DNA from 2 places in the Bacillus sp. z33 genome. Region 2 is predicted to be linked to the other one. Evidence: riboswitches for the same ligand, from Rfam matches in the RefSeq annotation. Region 2 holds a riboswitch; the other holds the start of a gene.
The links. A riboswitch is a leader RNA that binds a small molecule or an ion and turns the genes downstream of it on or off. The one in region 2 is predicted to bind thiamine pyrophosphate.
Positions count from the first base shown of each region.

Region 1: another riboswitch for thiamine pyrophosphate. It lies ahead of thiT (energy-coupled thiamine transporter ThiT); the one in region 2 lies ahead of AC4G3L_RS08395 (hypothetical protein).

Region 1 covers NZ_JBZFQN010000002.1:152,934-156,354, reverse strand. Annotated here, with positions in the region: gene AC4G3L_RS07805 (universal stress protein) at 1-131, shown strand, start outside; gene AC4G3L_RS07800 (helix-turn-helix domain-containing protein) at 295-759, opposite strand; gene thiT (energy-coupled thiamine transporter ThiT) at 1,063-1,653, opposite strand; TPP riboswitch at 1,767-1,867, opposite strand; gene AC4G3L_RS07790 (dicarboxylate/amino acid:cation symporter) at 1,937-3,196, opposite strand.
Region 2 covers NZ_JBZFQN010000002.1:267,661-271,081, reverse strand. Annotated here, with positions in the region: gene thiE (thiamine phosphate synthase) at 1-257, opposite strand, end outside; gene thiD (bifunctional hydroxymethylpyrimidine kinase/phosphomethylpyrimidine kinase) at 254-1,069, opposite strand; gene thiM (hydroxyethylthiazole kinase) at 1,066-1,821, opposite strand; gene AC4G3L_RS08395 (hypothetical protein) at 1,821-2,069, opposite strand; TPP riboswitch at 2,155-2,257, opposite strand; TPP riboswitch at 2,324-2,427, opposite strand; gene AC4G3L_RS08390 (metal-sulfur cluster assembly factor) at 2,602-2,910, opposite strand; gene AC4G3L_RS08385 (prolyl oligopeptidase family serine peptidase) at 2,982-3,421, opposite strand, start outside.

The DNA.
Region 1 (3,421 bases), 110 kb from region 2:
CAGAGAAAGAAGGTGCCGATTTAATTATTGTCGGCAACAGCAGCAGTTCCGGCCTTCGTAAATTATTCCTTGGAAGTATTTCCGAAAAAATTATAAGTAATTCCAATTGCCCTGTTTTAGTCGCTAAATAAAGACTAAATGTACCTGATCCTACTAATATGACCTCCTGCTTTTCTGCAAAGAAACAGGAGGTCATCCATTTGCCTTCTCAAATCGAAAACTCCTTAAATTAAAAGAGACATTCCAGGAAAACTTCATTCATATGTACCGCAGGAATCTCTCTTATTCCAAACATTATGATTGCAGAACTTTATTGACTAATTCTTTAAATTTACTATGGACATCGTTTTCATTTAATGAGCTATAAATCCGGTATTGATCCTCGTCCAGAATCCGGTAGTGTTCACTTATCATATTTTGCTGCAGAACATACCCTCCTTCAAGCAGAATATCTTTCCACCATACCTTGCCGCCAAGCATTTTTTCTTTTCTGTAATCAATTCTTTCTCTTGAAACCGTTTCAATAACTTCGAGTGGATCCCCGCCAAATAATGTCTGCACAGTTAAGGTTTCACGAAACAATGAAACGACAGCCACAACAGTTGTCCAGCTTGCTTCATTGCGTTCCTTTTCGATCTGCACCAATGTTTTTTTGGAAATTCCTATTATTTCAGCCATCTTGTCTTGTGTATAATCAACCTCCACACGGATTAATCTCATACGTTCAGATATTAGACGAATAATCTCATCCTTACTCATAAACATCCCTCTTCCCATCTATAAATTAATATTTTATACTCTCCACAATCAATGTTCACTACTACTATTATAATAGAAATAAATGGAAAAGAGGTACTATAATGTATATATTTACTAATTTTTTTATATTCCCTTGTTCTTCTTCCTAAAAACCTACTTAGAATAAAAGTAAAGGTCAAAAGAACCAGTCTATACTAAAAATAATAATTCATTAAGAATAGAGAAATAGTACACAGTAGGTATAAGCGAAACACAAAAAGGCTCTCAATGATGTTGAGAGTCCAGATATAGTGATTTATTCATTTAAGAATGATGTGCGGGCTTTCTGAGGATGACTCGCGGTGCGGCAGCAAATAAAAGCATCATAATAAATCCGCTAACAATCACACTTGGCAACATGTAGGATAAATTATACAGTAACGAAAATACAGCGACCGATTGGCCATCGGCCGAACCAGAACCAAAGAACACGATTCCGGCAATAAAATGAGCGATAAAACGCAGAGTACTACCGAGTAAGATTCCCATTAGGACCATACCAGAAGTTTTCAAGTCCTTCTTTCTAATTCCTTCTCTTTCAACATACTTAAACACAAGTCCTGCTAAGCCAACTACCGTATAGGCAACAATATAATCAAGGAGCCCTTGAATAGGGTGCATGATATAAGCAGTTCCTGATAATATTTGCAATAGACCAAGCAGTAATCCTGTTGTTACGCCCCCTTTGACACCCCAGCGATACGCCATTAAAAAAACAGGTACCATAGCAATTGACACGCTTCCTCCCTGCGGCCATAAACTGAAAGACAGAACACCGGCCAATAAATCAAAGATAAATGCCAAAGCAGAAAAAACAGAAATCTCCACCATAAATAATAATCGGTTGTTTCTCATTGTACTTCCCCTTTCTATCAAGAGTTTTGAATAGTCATCTCAAGTCTTGATCGGGCATAAACAAAATACAAAAAAGCAATGCGCGCACAAAATGGCTCGCATTGCTTACATTTACATTCATTCAGCCACATTCCTACGCTAGTGTTAACTAACAGGTTCAAAGGGTCAGAACTCATTCGTTCACTCTCAGCCACTGGCTCCCCTTGTGGAATACTATTCATTTCTTACATCGTACTAATTTTGCCATCTATAAGCAAGCATTTACTTTTCAAAACTAAACTAATTAGGCAGTCATTTCTTCTACTTCTATTTCTGATGCTTCATTTTCCCTTTCTTCGCGTTTCTTTTCAGATTCAGCAATGATAAGAGCACAAGATGCATCTCCTGTGATATTAACTGCTGTTCTAGTCATATCAAGTAAACGATCAATACCCAAGATCAATCCTACACCTTCAACTGGAAGGCCAACCTGTCCAAGAACCATGGTCAGCATGATTAATCCCACACCTGGTACTCCCGCTGTTCCAATACTTGCAAGAACAGCTGTTAATATTACGGTAATTAATTGCGTCATCGTAAGTTCCACGCCATAGGCTTGGGCAATAAATACAGTGGCAACCCCTTGCATGATAGCTGTTCCATCCATATTAATGGTAGCACCAAGTGGCTGTACAAAACTGCTGATGCTTTTTGGTACTTTCAACTCTTTTTGTGTAAGCTCCATAGCTACCGGCAAAGTTGCACTGCTCGATGAAGTACTAAAACCTACTGTCATAGCTGGGAAAAACTTCTTGAAAAATTCAATTGGATTACGTCTCGCAAATATTGTAATGGCTCCCCCATATGTGAAAATGGTATGAATCAGCAATGCCAATAGAACGACGATCATATAAAGACCCATATTTTTAATAGCTGGGAGACCCTGATTGCCAATAGCAGTTGCTATCAAGGCAAAAGTCGCATACGGTGCTGCTTTCATAATAAGGTTAACTAAATACATCAGTACCTCATTACCTTGCTCCAAGAGGTTAATAATACCCTTTGTTTTCTCACCAAGAGCCGTAATGGCAATCCCAAAGAAAATAGACATTACAATTACTTGGAGCATATTTCCTTCAGCCATCGCCTGAATTGGATTCTTTGGAATGATATTAATGAGAGTTTCAGAAAAAGAGGGGGCTGTAGTGGCTGTATATTCAGCCGAGGCAATATCAAAATTACCTCCATTCCCTGGTTTAATGACTAAGGCAAGGAATATACCAATTGTGATGGCAAATGCAGTTGTAGACAGGAAATAAAGAATTGTTTTACCACCAATCCTGCCGAGTTTTTTAGGATCACCCAAACCTGCTGTACCCAAAGTGATTGAAATGAGTACAATCGGGACTACTAACATTGTGATGGCATTAATAAACAGATTGCCAATTGGTGAAAATGCTACAGTATTTAAGATTTCAAATAATTGAGGTGAAAAAATATTAAGAGCTAATCCTACAATCGCACCAATAAATAATCCTAATATAATTCTAATTGTAAGGTTCATAGATGCCCTCCTTCAATTTTTTATATTATCAATTTAATAATCCTCCCTAATAAGGAGGATTTATCAAAAGTACATCTAACTAATCAGATGCATTTTTTATTATTATAATATAATAATAGTAGATTATTCCTAAGATGACAATGGAAAGAATTACAGGAGGGATTTATGGTGTTACTGAGTCTTAATTTGAGCTAAATTGGAATCTAAAAACGATGTAGGAAATAA
Region 2 (3,421 bases):
ATACCATCCGCATTAAGAGCAATCGCTAATTCGAGATCATCATTTACAATAAACGGTACATCATATTGTTTACAAAGGCGCTGGCAGTTTTTTGCAAATTCCAGATATTTAGTTCCTGAGAATGCTCCCTCACCCTTTTCCCGAAATTGAAAAGCAGTGATTCCCCCTTTTAATGCTTCTTCAAGCACTTCTAATGGATTGTTTAAGATATTTTGTGAACCCATTACAAAATAAATACGAAGGAGATGTCGATTCAATTTAGAATCACCTCACATTTTTCATACTGATTATAGGCAAAATGATTCGTCGGCCCATGCCCATGTCCCAATTGCAAATCATATTTGATTCCCATTTGGATGAATTTTTTCGCCTCTAAAATTGCTCCAAGGGTCGAATATTCATTTGCAAGAAAAGCCGTAATCGCTGCAGAAAAGGTACATCCTGTTCCATGCGTATTTTTTGTGTGTACTCTTTCCGATTGCAAACTGAATGTCTCTCTACCCACCAAATAGACTGTATCCTCAGCAACCTGTTGATTATCTATATGGCCGCCTTTAATGACCACGCATTCTGCTCCATAGCTCATCATGATTTCTGCTGCCTTTTTTCTATCATCTGCAGTTACGATGTCTATTCCACTCAGTACTTCCGCTTCCGGTATATTGGGCGTAATCATAGTAGAGATAGAGAATAACTTTTTACGCAGGCTGTGAACTGCCTTTTCATGCAATAGACTCGCTCCGCCTTTTGCAACCATAACCGGGTCAATAATAAGTGGGATGTCGAGATCCTTTAGTACGTGGTATACTTCCTCAATAATTTCCTCAGAATATAACATACCTGTTTTAATCGCTGCTACATTAAAATCTTCAACAAGTACTTCAATTTGCTTCCGAACAAACAAAGGATCAACAGGATAGATTTCATGTACTCCGTTTGTATTCTGCGCTGTTAAAGACGTAATGGCTGATGTCCCAAATACTTTTAACTCCTGAAAAGTCTTTAAATCAGCCTGGATTCCTGCTCCACCACCACTATCAGAACCAGCAATCGTCATAACTACTTTCATATCAAGTCCTCCCCTCTGGATAACCGATTCAATTCATTTAAAATAACTGTCTGGAAATCACCTACATAGTTAGATTGTTTACCGGCCAAACTGCCGATAAGTTTATATTCATGTAAAAGTTCCTGCAAATGGACAAGATTTACCTCCTTGATTGTCAATGCAGCAGCAGAAATAGCACTTAACAAGCACCCTGTACCGGTAATCTGTGTCATGTTGATATGGCCTCCTTCTACCATGGTGCATATGGATCCATCCGTTAAAACATCTTTCTCTCCAGATACAATCACAAAGCAGTTATATAAATTGGCGATTTTCTTTGATTCCTTTTTAAGATCCATCTCACCCGATCCACCATCTACTCCCTTTTGTGTCCAGTCGACACAAGCAATGGTGGCAAGCTCCCCTACATTGCAACGAATCAAAATAAAATCAATTTCTTCCAAGAATTCCTGAACACTTTCTTTACGAAATGTACTCGCTCCCACGCCAACCGGATCAAATACAACTGGAATACCATGGATATTTGCTGCCTTTCCGGCTGTCAGCATAGCTTCTTTTGTCCGTTTATTGAGTGTTCCAATATTAAGGAGTAAAGCATCTGCTTTACTGACAATTTCCTCTATTTCATTTTCTTCATCAGCCATAATAGGAGCTGCTCCAACTGCCAATAGGCCGTTTGCCTGTAAAGGTGCTGCCACATAATTAGTCATACAATGAATAAGTGGCTTCCTATTCCTAATTTGTTTAAGCATTATCTTAACCCCTCCGGAATCCAACTTTGTTTAGACATCACCATTTCTCCAAAAATCCACTCGTACAAAAAGCTTTTATGGAAAAGTTCTATTAACTTGTTTTGCTTTTGTTCATGGGCATGGCGCACATAATAGTTCAAACTCTCTATTGGCAATGTTCCATCGGCGAGCTTTAATATGAATGGATAATCAAACCTCCCTTTCCAGCAAACATACTCCTCTCTTCGCACTTCGTTGCAAAATGCCATTTTCAGCCCTCCATTTTTTGGTGGACGTATGGAAAAAGACCCTTTAATAGTGTGGGTATTTCACATACTAAAAAAGGGTCTCATATCAACTGATGATATTGCTCCCTACGTCAGTATTAACTGTACAGGTTCAAAGGGTCAGGTTTTACCTTCTCAACTCGCATTCATGAGTCCCCCCGCAATCAAAACTATTTAATTGGAAACAAAAAAAGCTCTTCTAAAAACCTGAAGAGCTTTTCGCACATATCCAATAGGCCTATGTACTAATTGCTCCCTACGCCAGTGTTAACTGACAGGTTCAAAGGGTCAGGTTTTAACCTTCTCAACTCGTATATAATGAGTCCCCCCGCAAATAATTTGATTATTTTTACTTTATCAGAAATAAAAGCTATTTTCAATCCAGTATGCTAATTACTTTATGCCATTTGCTAATATGGATTTTGATTCAATCGCCTTTTTTAAAGTTCCCCGTTTCCTCATTACCACTGCATAAAAGAAGAGAGCCCATAAAACAGCTCTCTTCTTTTCTCAATTATCGGATGCCCAAGGCAATTTTTGCATAGCGGGACATACGATCCTTTGTCCATGCCGGTGTCCAAACAATATCCACATCTACATTTTTCACTTCCGGCAGTTCTTTCAATGCATACCGTACCTGATCGACAATGGTACCAGCCAAAGGACAGCCCATAGCTGTTAAAGTCATTTTAACTGTGACGTCACCTTCTTCAGTCATGTCCACATCATAGATTAACCCTAGGTTTACTATATCAATACCCAATTCTGGGTCTAAAACTTCTTCTAATGCACTCATAATACTATCTTTCATGTCTTGGTCCATATTCATTCTCCTTCCATCACATTCATGCTTCAATCCTACCAAACTTTGGTCAATCTGACCATTCTTATTCCTTATACAAGCTTCTCTTCTATAAAGTTTACAGCCTCTAGCAACCCTTTTCTTGTTACGGCGTGTCCGGCATTTTTTTCGGATATATAAGTAATCATCCCTGTTTCTACTTTTTCTTGGTGTTTATCAATAAATGCACGACTACCTGCAATAGGTACGACCGGATCCTTTTCCCCATGCCAGATGAAAAGTGGCCGATCTCTTAATTTTTCAGGTTGCAGGGATAAATCAAATTTTTCAAGAGAACTGAATACTTTCCATTTCTCTTCTTCCGTAAATCCCAAATCAATTCCCTGTTTCTCAAATTCATTCACTTGGTACTCTGCAAACTTTCTATAGGCCGGATTCCCCATCATACTTACTCCAACACGAATCCAATCATATTGAGTTAACGCACCAAGCGTCGTGATTGCGCCCATAGATGTCCCGCCAAGGCCTATAC